Regions from separate parts of the Streptomyces recifensis genome, predicted to be linked through region 2. Evidence: riboswitches for the same ligand, from Rfam matches in the RefSeq annotation. Region 2 holds a riboswitch; each other region holds the start of a gene.
The links. A riboswitch is a leader RNA that binds a small molecule or an ion and turns the genes downstream of it on or off. The one in region 2 is predicted to bind cobalamin.
Positions count from the first base shown of each region.

Region 1 (6,363 bases), on a different contig from region 2:
TTGCCGTCGTCGCTGCCGCACGCGGCGATGGAGACGATCATGCCCGCGACGCCGATCGCGGCTATCAGTCTGCGCTTCACGCCATCCTCCTCAGGGATGCCCACAACCCCCCTGCCTCCCCGCGGTGTCACACTTGCGCGTCGTACCGCCCTCGGAGCCGGGACTGGACCAATGGTGTAGACCAGCAGGGGGAGCTTGGCCCAGACCAAAAGGGCTGTCAAGGGTGTTCAGGTGGGCTCCGGGCGTCCGTGACGCGACCGAGATATGCAGGGACCTTTCATTGCGCAACCGACAGATCGGACGGACCAGTTCCGGTGGACCATTGGTCCGCCGGGCGCGGGTGGACTAGACCAACCGGGGGTGCGGCGGTATACAGGGAGATCACGGAACGTGCGGGTGAACCGGCCGCGCGCGGCCGTGCCACGATGTGAGCCGTGACCGATGGCGATGTCGGTCGCCATCGGCATCCGGAGCCGGGAAGGCAGCCATGAGCACCGACGTCAGCAGGGCGGAGAACGAGGCCGGCGCGACCGTCCGTACCGCGCGCGTGCCCAAGTACTACCGCCTGAAGAAGCACCTCCAGGAGATGACGGAGACGCTTCCGCCGGGCACGCCGGTGCCGCCCGAGCGCACGCTGGCCGCCGAGTTCGACACCTCCCGCACCACCGTCCGCCAGGCCCTCCAGGAGCTGGTGGTGGAGGGGCGGCTGGAGCGCATCCAGGGCAAGGGCACCTTCGTCGCCAAGCCCAAGGTCGCCCAGGCGCTCCAACTCACCTCCTACACCGAGGACATGCGGGCCCAGGGACTCGAACCCACCTCGCAGCTGCTGGACATCGGCTACATCACGGCCGACGACCGGCTGGCCGGGCTGCTGGACATAAGCGCCGGGGGCCGGGTGCTGCGCATCGAGCGGCTGCGCATGGCCAACGCCGAGCCGATGGCCATAGAGACCACCCACCTCTCCGCCAAGCGCTTTCCCGCCCTGCGCCGTTCGCTGGTGAAGTACACCTCGCTGTACACCGCGCTCGCCGAGGTCTACGACGTCCACCTGGCCGAGGCCGAGGAGACCATCGAGACCTCGCTGGCGACCCCGCGCGAGGCGAGCCTGCTCGGCACCGACGTGGGCCTGCCGATGCTGCTGCTGTCCCGGCACTCGGTGGACCGGGAGGGCCGCCCGGTGGAGTGGGTGCGCTCGGTGTACCGGGGTGACCGCTACAAGTTCGTGGCGCGGCTTCGGCGTCCGCAGGACTGACCGGCTCCGTCCCCCGCTTCTTGGGCCCCACCAGCTCACATCGCCATATCGATACCCGGACGAGGGCTTCCGCTCCGCCGTGCCGTCACCTAGATTGCGTGCGCATTACGCGTGATCAACGAGGGGACGGAGTCCGGCATGCCCGACGATTCTGAAGTGAGGCAACCGGTGGTGACACCGGTCCGAGTGGTCATCGGGCTGTGTCTCGTGGCGCCGTTCGTGGCGATGCTGTGGGTGGGTTCGTTCTCCAAGGTGGACCCGACGTTCATCGGCATCCCGTTCTTCTACTGGTACCAGATGCTGTGGGTGCTGGTCTCCACCTCGCTCACCATGACCGCGTACCAGCTCTGGCAGCGCGACCAGCGCTCCCGCAAGGCCCGGAGCGGGGGTGTCTCGAAGTGAAGGACGGCGTCAACGGCGTGGCGCTCGGCGTCTTCGTCTTCTTCTTCCTCGCGGTCACGGTCCTGGGCTTCCTCGCCTCGCGCTGGCGCAAGGCCGAGAACGAGCACTCGCTGGACGAATGGGGCCTGGGCGGCCGGTCGTTCGGCACCTGGATCACCTGGTTCCTGCTCGGCGGCGACCTGTACACGGCGTACACCTTCGTCGCGGTGCCGGCGGCGATCTACGCGGCCGGCGCGTCCGGGTTCTTCGCGGTGCCGTACACGATCCTGGTGTACCCGCTGATCTTCACCTTCCTGCCCCGGCTGTGGTCGGTCTCGCACCGGCACGGTTACGTCACGACCTCCGACTTCGTGCGCGGGCGCTTCGGCTCCAAGGGTCTTTCGCTGGCCGTGGCGGTCACCGGAATCCTGGCGACCATGCCGTACATCGCGCTCCAACTGGTCGGCATCCAGGCGGTGCTGGACGTGATGGGCGTGGGCGGCGGTGAGGACACCAACTGGTTCGTGAAGGACCTGCCGCTGCTGATCGCCTTCGGTGTGCTCGCGGCGTACACGTACTCCTCGGGTCTGCGGGCCCCGGCGATGATCGCGTTCGTGAAGGACACGCTGATCTACATCGTCATCGCGGTGGCGATCATCTACATCCCGATCAAGCTGGGCGGGTTCGACGAGATCTTCGCCAAGGCGGGCGAGAAGTACACCGCCGCCGGTGCGGGCGGACTCGTCCCGGCTCCGGCGGGCCAGTGGACGTATGCCACGCTGGCGGTGGGATCGGCGCTCGCGCTGTTCATGTACCCGCACTCGATCACCGCGACCCTCTCCTCCAAGAGCCGCGAGGTCATCCGGCGCAACACCACGATCCTGCCGCTGTACTCCCTGATGCTGGGGCTGCTGGCGCTGCTGGGCTTCATGGCCATCGCGGCCGGGGTGAAGGTCACCAACGGGCAGCTCGCCATCCCGCAGTTGTTCGAGGACATGTTCCCGGACTGGTTCGCGGGCGTGGCGTTCGCGGCGATCGGTATCGGCGCGCTCGTCCCGGCGGCGATCATGTCGATCGCGGCCGCGAACCTGTTCACCCGCAACATCTACAAGGACTTCATCAAGCCCGACGCGACGCCCGAGCAGGAGACCAAGGTCTCCAAGCTGGTCTCGCTCCTGGTGAAGGTGGGCGCGCTGGTCTTCGTCCTCACCATGGACAAGACGGTCGCCATCAACTTCCAGCTCCTGGGCGGCATCTGGATCCTCCAGACCTTCCCCGCCCTGGTCGGCGGCCTCTTCACCCGCTGGTTCCACCGCTGGGCCCTGCTGGCCGGCTGGGCGGTCGGCATGGTCTACGGCACCCTCGCCGCCTACGGCGTCGCCTCCCCCACCCAGAAGCACTTCGGCGGCTCCGCCAAGGAGATCCCCGGCATCGGTGAGATCGGCTACATCGGCCTGACGGCCTTCGTCCTGAACGTCGTCGTGACGGTGGTCCTCACCTTCGTCCTCAAGGCCGTGAAGGCCCCCGACGGCATCGACGAGACCACCCCCGCCGACTACACCGCCGACGCGGGCGACCCCGGCGTGGAGGTCGAACTCCCCCCGGCGACAGCGGGCACCAGCCACTAGGGCCTCTCGTTTGGATCTTGCCGGGCTCGCGGGGTCCGGCCTGATCCAAACGAAAGAGCCTAGAGGTCCGCACCTTTTCGGCCACGGGCCGCCGTCATGCGAAAGCGACGGCGGCCCGTCGTCGTACACACTGCCGGGCATGGACCTCCTCATCAGAGACGCCGACCCGGCCGAGTACACCGCCCTGGGCGAGATCACCGCGCAGGCGTACCTCCAGGACGGCCTGCTGGACTTCGGGGAGAGCGACGCCTACCTGGGTGAGCTGCGGGACGTGGCCCGGCGGGCGGCGGACGCGGAGATCCTGGTGGCCGTGCGCGGGGACGTCCTGCTGGGCGGGGTCACCTTCGTCCCGGCCGGCGGCCCCATGGCCGACATCGCGGGCCCGGGCGAGGCCGAGATCCGGATGCTGGCGGTCGCGCGGGCCGGCCGGGGCCAGGGAGCCGGGGAGGCCCTCGTACGGACCTGTGCCGACCGGGCACGGGCCCTGGCGGGCTGTCACGGCCTCGTCCTCTCCACCCAGCCCACGATGCACGCCGCCCACCGCATCTACGAACGCCTCGGTTTCCACCGCACCCCGCACCGCGACTGGAACCCGTTGCCGGGCGTTTCGGACCTCGCTCTGCTCACTTACGAGTTGACCCTCTGAAGCCGCCGCGACACACAACAGACACAACATCTGGGGGTGACGCGACAGGGCGGCACTAGATGTATGCTCATGCTCGCTGTCGTCGCAGGGGAATCCGGTGCGAATCCGGAACTGTCCCGCAACGGTGTACTCGCGTGCTTCGCGCATGCCAGCGTCAGTCCGAGGACCTGCCGACAGCGGCGCCCGGCCGTCCGGCCCGGGTGCTCGAAGACGTCCGGGCCTCGTGGAGTGGGCCGGTGGACGCGACGCCGCGTGCGCTCGTGCCCTCTCATACCCTCCGCCAGGCCCCCGTGCCCAGCGAGGGAGAGCCCCACGTGACCATCGCGCCTGCCGATCCGGCTTCAGCCACCCCGGCGACCGAGGCCCCTGTGGAGAACGACGGCCCCGGTGCCGCGCTGCTGCGGACCCTGACCGAGCTGACCGCCGACCTCCCCGACGCGGACCCCGGCCGGGTCGCGGCCGCCGCGCTGCGCGGCCGGTCGGCGCGCGCCGACGAGGCGGAGCTGCGCGAGCTGGCCACCGAGGCCGCCGCCGGTCTGATCTCGGAGGACCCCGCGTACTCCCGGCTGGCCGCCCGGCTGCTCACGCTCTCCATCCGCGCCGAGGCCGCCTCGCAGGGCGTGACCCGCTTCACCGAGTCGGTGGCCGTGGGCCACCGCGAGGGCCTGGTCGCCGACCGCACCGCCGACTTCGTGACGCTGCACGCCGCCCGGCTGAACGCCCTGGTCGACACCGGCGCCGACGACCGGTTCGGCTACTTCGGCCTGCGCACCCTGTACAGCCGCTACCTGCTCCGCCATCCCATCACCCGCAAGGTGATCGAGACCCCGCAGCACTTCATGCTGCGCGTGGCGAGCGGTCTGGCCGAGAACGACAGCGCCCCCGCCGTGGACGAGGTGGCCGCGCTGTACGGCCTGATGAGCCGCCTGGACTACCTGCCCTCCTCCCCCACCCTGTTCAACTCCGGTACGCGGCACCCCCAGATGTCGTCCTGCTACCTGCTGGACTCCCCGCTGGACGAGCTGGACTCGATCTACGACCGCTACCACCAGGTCGCCCGCCTCTCCAAGCACGCCGGCGGCATCGGCCTCTCCTACTCCCGCATCCGCAGCCGGGGTTCGCTGATCCGGGGCACCAACGGGCACTCCAACGGCATCGTCCCGTTCCTGAAGACACTGGACGCCTCGGTGGCCGCGGTGAACCAGGGCGGCCGGCGCAAGGGCGCGGCCGCGGTGTACCTGGAGACCTGGCACTCCGACATCGAGGAGTTCCTGGAGCTGCGCGACAACACCGGTGAGGACGCGCGCCGTACGCACAACCTGAACCTCGCGCACTGGATCCCGGACGAGTTCATGCGCCGGGTCAACGCCGACGAGTCGTGGTCGCTGTTCTCCCCGGCGGACGTGCCCGAGCTGGTCGACCTGTGGGGCCCGGAGTTCGACGCGGCCTACCGCAAGGCCGAGGAGGCGGGCCTGGCGAAGAAGTCCATGCCGGCCCGCGAGCTGTACGGCCGCATGATGCGCACCCTCGCGCAGACCGGCAACGGCTGGATGACCTTCAAGGACGCCGCCAACCGCACCGCCAACCAGACGGCGCTGCCGGGCAACGTGGTGCACTCCTCCAACCTGTGCACGGAGATCCTGGAGGTCACCGACGACGGGGAGACCGCGGTCTGCAACCTCGGCTCGGTGAACCTGGGCGCCTTCGTGGCCGACGGGGACATCGACTGGGAGCGGCTGGACGAGACCGTCCGTACCGCCGTGACCTTCCTCGACCGGGTCGTGGACATCAACTTCTACCCGACCGAGCAGGCCGGCCGTTCGAACGCCAAGTGGCGCCCGGTGGGCCTCGGCGCGATGGGCCTCCAGGACGTCTTCTTCAAGCTGCGTATCCCCTTCGACTCCCCCGAGGCGAAGGCGCTGTCCACGCGGATCGCCGAGCGCATCATGCTGGCCTCCTACGAGGCGTCCGCCGACCTCGCCGAGCGCAACGGCCCGCTCCCCGCCTGGGAGCAGACCCGTACCGCCCGGGGCGTGCTGCACCCCGACCACTACGACGTCGAGCTGACCTGGCCGGAGCGCTGGGCCGCGCTGCGCGCCCGGATCGCCGAGGTCGGCATGCGCAACTCGCTGCTGCTGGCGATCGCGCCGACGGCGACCATCGCCTCCATCGCGGGCGTGTACGAGTGCATCGAGCCGCAGGTGTCCAACCTGTTCAAGCGCGAGACGCTGTCGGGCGAGTTCCTCCAGGTCAACGCGTACCTGGTGCAGGAGCTGAAGAACCTCGGCGTGTGGGACGCCCGCACCCGTGAGGAGCTGCGCGAGGCCAACGGCTCGGTGCAGGGCTTCGCCTGGATTCCCGAGGACGTGCGGAACCTGTACCGCACGGCCTGGGAGATCCCGCAGCGCGGTCTGATCGACATGGCCGCCGCCCGCACCCCGTTCCTCGACCAGGCT
Region 1 is NZ_MUNH01000049.1:9,626-15,988, reverse strand. It holds partial or broken gene CCN33_RS03250 (extracellular solute-binding protein) at 1-80, opposite strand, end outside; gene CCN33_RS03245 (GntR family transcriptional regulator) at 488-1,252, shown strand; gene CCN33_RS03240 (DUF3311 domain-containing protein) at 1,391-1,654, shown strand; gene mctP (monocarboxylate uptake permease MctP) at 1,651-3,261, shown strand; gene CCN33_RS03230 (GNAT family N-acetyltransferase) at 3,401-3,907, shown strand; cobalamin riboswitch at 3,971-4,096, shown strand; gene CCN33_RS03225 (ribonucleoside-diphosphate reductase subunit alpha) at 4,222-6,363, shown strand, end outside.
Region 1: another riboswitch for cobalamin. It lies ahead of CCN33_RS03225 (ribonucleoside-diphosphate reductase subunit alpha); the one in region 2 lies ahead of CCN33_RS09045 (CoA-acylating methylmalonate-semialdehyde dehydrogenase).

Region 2 (6,363 bases):
GCCGCGCTGCGCGCCCTCGCGGTACGGCACCGGTTCACGATCCCCGAGACCGTCGTCGTCCTCACCCCGAGCGGCGGCCGCCATCTCTGGCTCACCGGGCCGCCGGACGTGGCGGTCCCCAACTCCGCGAGCCGGCTGGCGCCCGGCATCGACGACGCCACCCATCCGCGCGATCTGTCGGAAGGCCAGAAGCTCGCGCTCGTCCTCGCCATCCAGCTCTCCGCCGCGCCCCGGATCGTCCTGCTGGACGAACCGACCCGCGGCCTGGACTACCGGGCCAAGACGGCACTGATCGGCATCGTGGACGCCCTCGCGGCGGAGGGCCGCGCCGTCGTCATCTCCACCCACGACGTCGAGTTCGCCGCACGCGCCGCCGACCGGGTGGTGGTCATGGCCGAGGGAGACGTCGTCGCCGACGGACCCACTACCGAAGTCATCGTCTCCTCACCGACCTTCGCCCCCCAGACGGCGAAGATCCTCGCCCCGTTGCCCTACCTGACCGTCCGGCAAGTGGCGCGGGAACTGGCGACCGCCGACGACGAGGGAACACGTCCATGAGCACGCGCATCGGCACGGCCATCCGGTTGACCCCACGCGTCGGCGTGGTCATGGCACTGGCCGCCTTCCTCGGACTGGTCGCCTTCTTCTGGCCGTTCGTGGTCGCGCCGGGCAAGTTCGGCTCCAACTACGCGCCCCCGCTCATCTTCGGCGTCCTGCTGGTGCTCGTCCTCTGCGTGGTGCTGTCGGAGATCGCCGAAGGCGGCATCGACTCCAAGGCACTCGCCATGCTGGGCGTACTCTCCGCCGTGAACGCCGCCCTGCGCCCGCTCGGTGCCGGCACGGCGGGCATCGAGACCGTCTTCTTCGTCCTCGTGCTGGCGGGGCGGGTCTACGGCCCCGGCTTCGGCTTCGTCCTCGGCTGCACCTCGCTGTTCGCCTCCGCCCTGATCACTGGGGGAGTGGGACCGTGGATGCCGTACCAGATGTTCGGCTGCGCCTTCGTGGGGATGCTCGCCGGATTTCTGCCTGGGGCGAGCGGCCGGCGTGAGGTGCTGATGCTGGCCGTGTACGGCTCGCTGTCCGGCTACCTCTTCGGCTTCCTGCTCAACCTCTCCTTCTGGCCGTTCTCCCTGGACCCCAACAGCTCCATCGCCTACCTCCCGGGCCTGCCCTTCACCGAGCAGTGGCACCGCTACATCGCCTTCGACCTGGCCACCTCGCTGGGCTGGGACACCGGGCGGGCGATCACCAACTTCGCGTGCGTGCTGTTGGCCGGCCCCGCCGTGCTGACCACCTTCCGGCGCGCCGCACGCAAGGCCCGCTTCCGGGCGCCCGTGCGCTTCGCGGCCCCCCGGACGGCCGAATCCGAACCCCGCTGACCTCGAACACCACCGGAACCCGGCTTGCGGGGGTGGATTTACTAGGACGTCCAACTATATATTCGATGGGTAGGCCCGCGGTGCAGGGAAGCCGGTGTGATTCCGGCACGGTCCCGCCACTGTGACCGGGGAGCACGCCGTCGAGCAGGACGCCACTGACGAGCTGGATGTCGGGAAGGCGGACGGCGCGCGCTGATCCGGGAGTCAGGATACCGGCCGTGGGATGTTCCGTGTTGTCCACGAGGATGGAGCTGACACGCATGGCACCGGTGCGCATTCACGATCCCGGCGGACTCCGCCGCAGGCGTCATACACGCCGCATTCCCGTCGTCACCGCTTGACGGTTCGCACGCCATTCGCGTTCTCGCGCCGCCCCCGCACGCCTGTGTACGCCACCGCGTCCACGTGTGCCGGTTCGGCGCGGCCATCCCGGATCACCCTCACCTGACGAGAGCAGGCACCCATGATCCGTCCGAACGACCCCACCGACGTACGTGAGCTGACCCATTTCGTCGGTGGCAAGCACACCCCGGGAACATCGGGGTTCCACGGTGACGTGTACGACCCCAACACCGGCGAGGTCCAGGCCCGCGTGCCCTTGGCGGACCGGGCCGAGACCGAGGCGGCGATCGGTGTCGCCGTCGACGCCCAGCGCGAGTGGGGCGAGTGGAACCCGCAGCGCCGCGCCCGCGTGCTGCTGCGCTTCCTGCAGCTCGTCGAGCAGGAGAAGGACGCGCTGGCCCGGCTGCTGTCCTCCGAGCACGGCAAGACCATCGCCGACGCCCACGGCGACATCCAACGCGGCCTGGAAGTGGTGGAGTTCGCCACGGGCATCCCGCACCTCCTCAAGGGCGAGTTCACCGACAACGCGGGCACCGGCATCGACGTCCACTCGCTGCGCGCGCCGCTCGGCGTTGTCGCCGGGATCACGCCGTTCAACTTCCCGGCGATGATCCCCCTGTGGAAGGCCGCCCCGGCGCTGGCCTGCGGCAACGCCTTCGTCCTCAAGCCCTCCGAACGCGACCCGTCCGTCCCGCTCCGGCTCGCCGAACTCTTCCTGGAGGCGGGACTGCCGGCCGGCGTCCTGAACGTCGTCAACGGCGGGCGGGAAGCCGTCGACACCCTCCTCGAAGACCCGCGCGTCGCCGCCCTGGGCTTCGTCGGTTCCACACCGATCGCCGCGCACGTCTACGCCACCGCCGCCACCCACGGCAAGCGCGCCCAGTGCTTCGGCGGCGCCAAGAACCACATGATCGTGATGCCGGACGCCGACCTGGACCAGGCGGTGGACGCCCTGATCGGCGCTGGGTACGGATCGGCGGGTGAACGCTGCATGGCCATCTCCGTCGCCGTACCGGTGGGCGAGGACACCGCCGACGCGCTGGTCGCCCGGCTGAAGGAGCGCATCGGCAGCCTGCGGATCGGCCGCAGCGACGACCCCGAGGCGGACTTCGGTCCACTGGTCACCCGGGAGGCGGTGGACCGAGTGCGCTCCTACGTCGACCTCGGCCTCGAGGAGGGAGCCGAACTCGTGGTGGACGGGAGGGACTTCGTCCTGCCCGGTCACGAGAGCGGCTTCTTCGCCGGAGCCTCGCTGTTCGACAGGGTCACCCCGGCGATGCGCATCTACCAGGAGGAGATCTTCGGGCCGGTGCTGTCGGTGGTGCGCGCCGCCGACTACGACGAGGCCCTGCGCCTGCCCAGCGAGCACCCCTACGGCAACGGCGTCGCGATCTTCACTCGCGACGGGGACACCGCCCGCGACTTCACCCGACGGGTGAACACCGGCATGGTCGGCGTCAACGTGCCCATCCCGGTGCCGGTCGCCTACCACACCTTCGGCGGCTGGAAGCGCTCCGGCTTCGGCGACCTCAACCAGCACGGCCCGGACGCCATCCGCTTCTACACCCGCACCAAGACCGTCACCTCCCGCTGGCCCGCCGGCCTGCGCGAGGGTGCGAGCTTCACGATCCCCACGATGGGATGAGCGCCGTATGACCACCACCCTGCTCACCGAGGACCAGCAGGCCCTCGTGGAGACCACACTCGACTTCGCCCAGGACCATCTCGCACCCCGCGCCCTCGACTGGGACCGGGACAAGCACTTCCCCGTCGACGTGCTGCGCAAGGCGGCCGGGCTCGGCCTCGGCGGCGTCTACGTCCGTGAGGAGTACGGCGGTTCGGGCCTCAGCCGGGCCGACGGCGTACTCGTCTTCGAGTCCCTCGCCTCCGGCTGCCCGTCCATCGCCGGGTACCTCTCCATCCACAACATGGTCGCCTGGATGATCGACCGCTACGGTGCCGACACCCAGCGGGAGCGGTGGCTGCCCCGGCTGTGCGCCATGGAGGACCTGGCCAGCTACTGCCTGACCGAGCCGGGAGCCGGCTCGGACGCGGCGGCCCTCACGACCCGGGCCGTACGGGACGGCGACGAGTATGTGCTGACCGGCGTCAAACAGTTCATCTCCGGCGCGGGCGCCTCCCAGGTGTACGTCGTGATGGCGCGCACCGGCGGCACCGGCGCGGACGGTGTCTCCGCGTTCATCGTCGACAAGGACGACCCCGGTCTCACCTTCGGTCCGAACGAACGCAAGATGGGCTGGAACGCCCAGCCCACCCGACAAGTGGTCCTCGACGGCGTACGGCTGCCCGCCGACCGGCTCCTCGGCCGCGAGGGCGAGGGCTTCCGCATCGCGATGACCGGCCTGAACGGCGGCCGCCTCGGCATCGCCGCCTGCTCCCTCGGAGGCGCCCGCAGCGCCCTCGACCGCAGCCTCGCCCACCTCGCCGACCGGGAAGCGTTCGGCGCCCGGCTGCTCGACGCCCAGGCACTGCGCTTCCGGCTCGCCGACATGGCGACCGAACTGGCCGCAGCCCGTGCCCTGGTCCAGCAGGCCGCGCAGGCGCTCGACCGGGGTGACCCGCAGGCGCCGTACCTGTGCGCCATGGCCAAGCGGTTCGCCACCGACACCGGGTACTCGGTCGCAGACCGAGCGCTCCAACTGCACGGCGGCTACGGCTACCTCAGCGAGTACGGCATCGAGAAGATCGTCCGCGACCTGCGCGTCCACCAGATCCTGGAAGGAACCAACGAGATCATGCGCGTCATCGTGGCCCGCGGCCTGACGGAGGCGCTCGGATGACCGCCACCGACGAACCCGTCCTGTTCCACACCACCGGCCGGGCCGCCCACATCACCCTCAACCGGCCCAGGGCCCTCAACGCCCTCAACCACGAGATGGCCCGCCGCATCGACGCGGCCCTGACATCCTGGGAACGCGACCCGGCCGTGGAGACCGTGGTCATCACGGGCGCCGGGGAGCGCGGCCTGTGCGCCGGCGGCGACATCCGCGGCATCCACGACGATGCCCGAGACGGCGACGGCATTGCCTCGGCCGCGTTCTGGCGCGACGAGTACCGCCTCAACGCCCGCATCGCCCGCTACCCCAAGCCGTACGTCGCGATCATGGACGGCATCGTGATGGGCGGCGGGGTCGGCGTCTCCGCGCACGGCAGCGTCCGTATCGTCACCGAGCGGTCGAGGATCGCCATGCCGGAGACCGGGATCGGCTTCGTCCCGGACGTCGGAGGCACTTACCTGCTCGCCCTCGCCCCCGGAGAACTGGGCGACCACCTGGCACTGACCGGCGCACAGATCGGTGCCGGTGACGCCCTGCTCTGCGGACTCGCCGACCACTTCGTACCGGCCGACGCAGTCCCGCACTTCGTCAGCGATCTCGCCGACCATCCCGTGCGAGAGGCGCTCGCCGGCCATGTACAGCCGCCGCCCCGAGGCGAGTTGGCCGGTCGGCGGGAGTGGATCGACGCCTGCTACGCAGCCGACACCGTCGAGGAAATCGTCGACCGGCTTCTCGCGCACGGCGACCCCGCTGCCAAGGAGGCCGCCGAGACCCTGCTCGCCAAGTCCCCCACCGCCCTGAAGGTCACCCTCGCCGCGGTGCGCCGAGCCCGGCGCCTCGGCCCGCTGGAGCGGGTCCTCGACCAGGAGTACCGCGTCTCGTGCGCCGCCCTGCGCACCCCCGACCTGGTGGAGGGCATCCGCGCCCAGGTCATCGACAAGGACCGCGACCCGCACTGGTCGCCGGCCACCCTGGTCGAGGTGACGGACGCCGACGTCGAATGCTTCTTCGCCCCGCTCGGCGAGCACGAACTCGGACTCGCCGGACCTGACGCCGCCACGGAGGTGGCCTGGTGAACCGTACCGTCGCATTCATCGGACTCGGGCACATGGGCGCCCCCATGGCCGCCAACCTGGTCAAGGCGGGCCACCGTGTCCGCGGCCATGACCTGGTACCGGACGCCCTGGACGGCGCCACGCGGACGGGGGTGGAACCCGCGTCGTCAGTGGTCGACGCGGTCGCCGACGCCGAAGTGGTCATCACCATGCTTCCCATGGGCAGCCACGTCCTGCACCTCTACGACACTGTCCTGACGGCGGCCCGGCCGGGCACTCTCTTCGTCGACTGCTCCACCATCGACGTCGCCGATGCCCGCACCGCCCATGAGCGTGCGGCGGCCGCCGGAATGCGGGCCCTGGACGCACCGGTTTCCGGCGGGGTGGTCGGAGCCGAGGCGGCCACGCTCACCTTCATGGTCGGCGGGGGAGAGGCGGAGTTCGTCGAGGCGCGGCCGCTGCTGGAAGCCATGGGTAAGAAGGCCGTCCACTGCGGCGGCGCCGGTGCCGGGCAGGCTGCCAAGATCTGCAACAACATGATCCTCGGCGTCTCCATGATCGCCGTGAGCGAGGCGTTCGTCCTCGGCGAGAGCCTCGGCCTGTCCCACCAGGCCCTGTACGACGTGGCCTCCACGGCGTCCGGGCAGTGCTGGGCGCTCAGCGTCAACTGTCCCGTCCCCGGACCCGTGCCGACCAGTCCCGCCAACAGGGACTACCGGCCGGGCTTCGCCGCCTCCCTCATGGCCAAGGACCTCGGGCTCGCGGCCAACGCGGTCAAGGCGGCCGGAG
Region 2 is NZ_MUNH01000137.1:28,228-34,590, reverse strand. It holds partial or broken gene CCN33_RS09055 (AAA family ATPase) at 1-558, shown strand, start outside; gene CCN33_RS09050 (ECF transporter S component) at 555-1,379, shown strand; cobalamin riboswitch at 1,441-1,614, shown strand; gene CCN33_RS09045 (CoA-acylating methylmalonate-semialdehyde dehydrogenase) at 1,843-3,366, shown strand; gene CCN33_RS09040 (acyl-CoA dehydrogenase family protein) at 3,374-4,522, shown strand; gene CCN33_RS09035 (enoyl-CoA hydratase/isomerase family protein) at 4,519-5,595, shown strand; gene mmsB (3-hydroxyisobutyrate dehydrogenase) at 5,592-6,363, shown strand, end outside.

Region 3 (6,363 bases), on a different contig from region 2:
CTCCGACCGGCTCGACGACCACGCTGGGCGCCGTCCTCGACGCGGCCACGAGCGGCGCGACGCCGTCCGGCTGCGTCACGAGTGTGACCCCGTCCTCCGGCACCGGCACCATCACGGCCGTCAACGGCAAGGCCAACAGCGGATCCAACACGTGGAAGGTCAGCATCGACGGCTCGTCGTTCACCTCCGCCACGCGGGGCGCGGTCGTCGGCGTCGGTGACACGATCGCCGTGCGCTGGGGCGCCTGACGGCAGCCCTGTCGGACGCGGCGGGACCTAGAGTCGGGGTATGCGCATCGTCTCCCTGCTGCCCGCCGCGACCGACATCGTCGCCGAGCTCGGGCTGTCGGACCAGCTGGTCGGCCGCACCCACGAGTGCGACTGGCCACCGCGCGAGGTGGCATCCGTACCCGTGGTGACCGGCGCGGACCTCGACCAGGACGCGCTGTCCAGCAGGGAGATCTCCGACGCCGTCGGCGGGTCGGCGCACTCGGGCTCGTCGCTGTACACGCTCGACACCGAGGCTCTCGCGGCCCTGCGCCCCGACGTGATCCTCACCCAGGACCTGTGCGCCGTGTGCGCCGTGTCGTACGAGAAGGTCAGCCGCACGGTGCGACTGATGGACGCCGACACCCGAGTCCTCAGCCTGGAGCCCCGCACCCTCGAGGACGTCCTGGATTGCCTGGTCACGGTGGGCGAGCTGCTCGGCGTACGGGAGCAGGCGGAGCGGAAGCGGGCGGCGCTGCTGGCCCGGCTGGACCGGGTCCGTAAGGCGGTTGCGGGACGTGCCCGACCACGGGTGGTGGCGATCGAATGGCTCGACCCGTTGTGGCCCGCCGGGCACTGGGTGCCCGAACAGATCACGGCCGCGGGCGGCGAACCTCTTCTCGCCGCGCCGGGCGAGCACACCAAGCCGATGACCTGGGAGGCGGTCCGCGCCGCACAGCCGGACGTGGTCCTGGTGCTGCCGTGCGGTTTCCCACCCGAACGCACCCTGCGGGAAGCCGCATTGCTCACCGGACTGCCGGGCTGGTCGGATCTGCCGGCCGTCCGGTCCGGCCGCGTATGGGTGCTGGACGGACCGTCCCACTTCAATCGACCGGGGCCACGGGTGGTGCGGGGGGCGGAGGTGCTCGCCCATGTCCTGCACAGCGTGCGGACCGGCGAGGAAGTCGCACCGGCCGAGGCACATCCGTTCCCCGGCCGGTGACGACAAGGAAGGATCAGAACGCCGTCCAGGTGAACGTCACCTTGTCACCGGCGTTCAGCTTGAACTGGCAGCCGCCCACCGGGGCGGAGGTGCCGTTGACCGAGATGTTCCAGTAGGCGCTGCCACCACCGCTGACGTTCTTGATGGCATCGACCGAGTAGTCGTCGAACGACGCGTACCAGGTGCCGTCCCAGGTGAAGTGCCGCTTGCGCGCCGCGTCGTCGAGAGCCGCCGTCGGCGTCGGCACGGCGGACGGGTTGGCGCCGCCGTTGGTACCGTCGCATCTGTGCGTGCCGCCCGTCGCGGTGGTGACCCCATGACCGCGGGTTCTGATCTTCCCCTTGAACAGCAGGCCGTCCGGTCCCTGCACAGTAAGTGTCACCCTGACGGGAGCGTTCGTGCTCGGCGTGCTGTCGGCGTGCGCGACCGGCGCGGAGGCGAGGGCGAGTCCGAGGACGGTTGAGGCGATCATAGTGCGACGTGCGGATGTACGGTGCAAGGCTCGAGCCTTCCTGATGAGGTGGCCCGCAGCCCATCACCGTGCGGACGGGAAGGCACCAGAGCCTGTGGTCCACGGCCGTGGTGTACGACGGCTGGACGGCACCGACCAGGGCGACCCGAACGAGGCTCTCGGCTTCGCGCTGCAGACCATGACAGTGGGAAGCAATTCAGGGCACGCGCCAGGTATCCCGACTCGCGGCCTCGCGGCCGCACACGGTTGCAGGTCAGCGCCGGACTCCCACCGGCTTCCCCCACGCACGCACCTATGCGGTTGTAATGCGCACAGCTCGCGCACCGACGCCGGTCGACGTTCTCGGGTCGTGCGCGAACTGCGCTCATCTTATGGTCAGTTGGAGATACTCAACCAGTTTTCTTGATACCGGTCTCACGAACAGCCGCAGTCGGGGAACCCCCGAGTTACGCACGATGCGGAAGGCTCAGGAGCCCACGGTGCGCCGCGGCGGCGTGAGGGTGTACAGGTCAAGGATGTCGGGCAACGGAGCTACCCCCGGACCACCGGCACGCACCCAGGTGACGATATCCTCGGTCGCGTCCGGATCGTTGACGAGCCCTAGCCAGACCGGTCGTGCGCCGGCGGCGCGTCCGGCGGCGGACGGCTGTACGACGATGACGTTGGCCTGGTCGCACACATCGAGGCAGTCGGAGATGCGCACGGGTACCTCCGCTCGCAGTCGCGCGGTCTGCGCCGCGTGATCGACTCCCGTCACCTTGGGGGTGCCGCAGCAGCAGTCGCGGCATACGACGACGCGGCAGGGCACCGGTTCGGCGCCCTGCCGAACCTCTGTCGCTGTCGTTTTCGTGGGCTTCTTGGGCATGGCGCCGCTCCCCTTTTCCGGGGAGATCCGCCCCGGGGTCGCTCGAGGAGGCGACCGCGTGAGTCTCCTGGCTCCCGGGTCGCGACACGCCCCGGCCCTTCTCACCCGCATCAGGGCGGTGGGGCTGCCAGGGCTCGCGCACCGGTCACAGTGGCGGGACCGCGCCGGATTCCCACCGGCTTCCTCGGACCGCCGTCGCCTTATGTCGCTGATCATCATCTCATCATGCGACGCTGGCCCCTCCTCTGGCCGCCACGCGGAACGGCTCCCGCGAGCGGTCCGGCCGCGGGAGCCTTCGTCGTGCGCCTGCCCCGTGAAAGGTGAGAAGACCGTCAAACGAGCGTCACACGCAGGAAGCGACCGGCCCACTCGATGGCTCAGGTGCAGCCCCACAGACCTGGGCGCCATCGGCACGGCAACCTCCTCCACCCGTTCATGGGTGCCCACCCCAGGCCAGCCTGTCGACGGCTGCCCCTCCCTGTAGGTGCCCGGACGGGCCGGTCGGCCAGGGAGGGGAAACCGGCCCGCCCGGGCGATCAGGGGCGCTGGTGTGTCACAGGCCCACGTCCCGGGAAAGCGCCGGGTGGACAGCCGGGGTCGGCGGACTGAGAACCCAGCCGAGGGGCATAAAACGGCAGGTGGGGCTGCCCGCGAAGACGAGGGACAGCCGCGGGCACCGGATGCCGCGCGCCCGACATCCGGCATTGGCGGGGGCGGTGGTGGATGTGGCCGCCACGCGCATGGGCCAAACTGTGAGCCCCGGCCCGATTCCGGCGGGCCGGGGCTCACAGTATGCGCTCGGTTACGGCTTAGTAGTCGTCGTGGTGGCGCTTGACGACACGGAAGCTCGCCACGACACCCTTGTCGATGTCGATGCCCTTGGTCCAGCCGGGCTTCACGCCGTAGCTGGAGCTGTGCGGGCCGACGGTGGCGATGGGAGCGCCGTTGTCGCAGACGGCCCCGCGGAAGACCTCGACGGCCTTGCGGCTCTCGTTGCGGACGTTCAGGGTCTTCGCACCCAGGCCGCTGACCACGGTGATGCAGTCACCGGGGTGCGTGGAGTAGGACCGCTCGTTGATCTGGATGCGGCCCTTGTAGTCGCCGCCACCGCCCTCGTTGTTGTCGTCGTCGTCGTCCCAGTCGTTGCCCTCGTTGCCCTTGCCCTCGTTGCCCTTGCTGTTGCTGTTGCTGTTGCCGCCCGGGTTGCCCTTGGCGGTCCCGCCCTGCCCGCTGCCGCCGGATGCGGCGGCGACGGCGGCGGGGGCCTCCTGGGGCGCCGCAGCAGGGGCGGCCGAGGCGTATGTGATCCCGGTCGCGGCCATGGCCGCGGCAGCCGACACGGCAGCGGTGATCACGGTGGAACGAAGCTTCATCTCACGATCTCCTGTCGCACAGAGAGGCGTCGGCCCGTCGGACCGGCTCGTGGATGAACTTACCTACAGCCGACATGACCGGCATATCGGAAGATCGGGACTCGACTCCAAACAGGGTATTTCTGAGCCACCACAATGAACTGACGATATATCAGAAAAAGCGGTTGAACAGCAGATTAACATGCTATTAGATCCTTTCAGGTGACATTTTGATACCTCCTCACTTGCGTATTTGCGGCGCGTCGTTGCGGGCCGGGTCCGTTGAGCGGTGGTATGGACGGTGTCGTGAGTGCCGCGCTGCGTGTGCAGGCGGTCGTCACCGGCGTGTGTGGTCGGCTCGGGGCCCCCAGCTGATGGGCTGCGCCATGCCTGGACGGGTCCACACACTGGCCCACAGCGACCCCGCTTGGTGCCCGAGCTGGCCGGTGGAGTGGCAGCGTGCCTTCCACCTCGTCCGGCTCCGCCTGGAGGCCGACCGACCGCTGCCGACCGAGCCCGGCGACGTCGTGCACCAGGGCGAGGATCTCGGGCGGTGGGTACGCTCGGTCCGGCTCGGCTGGGACAACCTGACAACCGTGCAACATCGGAGAAGCGGTTGCCGGCAGACGTGTCGTCAACAGCGCCGCCGCGCAGTGGTGTGGATGAAAATGCGGCGGTCCCGGCCAGCATGCTGGCCGGGACCGCCGAAAGGGTGTGATCGTGAAGGGCGGTCGCCTACGCGGCGAAAGGCTCTGCAGGGCTTCAGCCGAACGATCGTCCCTGCAGGCTGTAGATGAGGCCCGGGGACACTGTCCCCTTCACCATCACGCCCTGTTCAACCACAGCGACCCGGCGGGCATTCCCGGTACGGCAGGGTCCCGCGGCCCAGCACGGCTCGTGCGCGCCGCCTCCCGTCACGCGGCAGCCTTCATCCACCAGCCGGGCGACAACCACGAGAGCCGCCCCGGACGAAGGTCAGGTGCCGCATGATGTTCGGAGCGACCCCTCGATGCGATGGGTGGGTCAGTGCGGATGGAGGATGTCCTCCAGGCCGACTCGGGCCAGGAAGTCCCGGCGGATGCGGTCTGCGACCTCGCTGACTTCTTCGCTGCCGTCGTTCGCGGGATCCACGTGGACACGGAAGGGTCGCGAGCCGTGGGCGGTGTCCACGACGTTGACCACGGCCTCCGCGACCTGGGAGGCGTCGGCATCGGCGGGGGCCAGGGCCGCCAAGCGCTGGCTGACCTGCTCCACCAGGGCCGGATAACGCTCTTCGTACGCCTTGACGGTCCCCTCGTCGGCGGGGTGTCCGCCGGTGGCGAAGTGGTTGGTTCCGGTGGTGAAGGAGCCGGGGACCACGATGGTGGTCTCGATGTTGAACCGGGCCAGCTCACCGGCGTAGCTCACGGCGAGGGAGTCCATCGCGGCCTTGGCCGCGAAGTAGGGAGCCAGGTACGGCGGGGCGCCACCACGGGTACTGGTAGAGCCAATCCACAGCAGCAGTGCCTCGCCCTGCGCACGCAGCCGTGGGAGGGCGGCTCGGTTCACTCTCTGTGTGCCGAGCACGTTCGTGTCGTAGACCGCTGCGATCTCCTGCGGGGTGAACGCCTCTGTCGGGCCGGTCACCATGTGCCCGGCGTTGTGGACCACCACGTCCAGGCGGCCCGTCTCGGCGAACACGGTGTCGATCGCGGCATCGGCGCTTTCCTGTGAGAGTACGTCGAGTTCTACGGTGCGCAGGTCGGCGTTGTTGTCCGCGGCCCACTGCGCGGCGTCGGCGACCCGGCCGGCGTTGCGGCCCCGGGTGTCGCGCATCGCGGCGTAGACGGTGTGGCCCGCCTTGGCCAGAGCACGTGCGCTGAGCGCGCCGAAGCCGGAACCGGCGCCGGTGATGAGGATGGTCTTATTCATGACTTCTCCTGAGGGGAGTGGAAGGTCGACGAGTGCCGCAGAGGACCGAGGCCTCGTCCCGAGGTAAGTGATCGTGGGCTGACGGGCCGACCGGCTCTCAGTCCGCGGAATGGGCAACAGGCGCATCCGGCCGAGCCGATGGCCGACGGACCGTCAGGCGAAGGAGATGACCGACCGACCGGAGCTGCTCCCGGCCGCCATGGCGTCCAGCGCGGCGGGCACCTCGTCGAGACGGATGGTCGTGACCTCGGGCAGGATTCCGTGGGCGGCGGAGAAGGCGAGGGTGTCACGCAGGTCGTGCGGCGAACCGGACGGCGAGGCCATCACATGCAGCCGGTTGAGCACCATCGGCTGGATGGGCAGTTGCAGGGGCTCGGCGCCGTAGCCGCAGAACACGAGCGTTCCGTCAGGGGCGAGACCGCCCAGGGTGGCGGCACCGGCCGAGGTGGAGGGGGCCGCGTTCAGGATCACGTTGGCGCCGCCCTCCCACTGTTTGAGGGCTTGCGCTGGATCGGTGTCCTGCGTCGCCACGAACAGCTCGGCCCCGAGTTCCT
Region 3 is NZ_MUNH01000239.1:9,799-16,161, reverse strand. It holds gene CCN33_RS14565 (prenyltransferase/squalene oxidase repeat-containing protein) at 1-248, shown strand, start outside; gene CCN33_RS14560 (cobalamin-binding protein) at 289-1,209, shown strand; gene CCN33_RS14555 (DUF4430 domain-containing protein) at 1,223-1,708, opposite strand; cobalamin riboswitch at 1,872-2,015, opposite strand; gene CCN33_RS14550 (hypothetical protein) at 2,148-2,546, opposite strand; cobalamin riboswitch at 2,608-2,731, opposite strand; gene CCN33_RS14545 (hypothetical protein) at 3,356-3,919, opposite strand; gene CCN33_RS14535 (SDR family oxidoreductase) at 4,922-5,809, opposite strand; gene CCN33_RS14530 (alcohol dehydrogenase catalytic domain-containing protein) at 5,963-6,363, opposite strand, start outside.
Region 3: another riboswitch for cobalamin. It lies ahead of CCN33_RS14550 (hypothetical protein); the one in region 2 lies ahead of CCN33_RS09045 (CoA-acylating methylmalonate-semialdehyde dehydrogenase).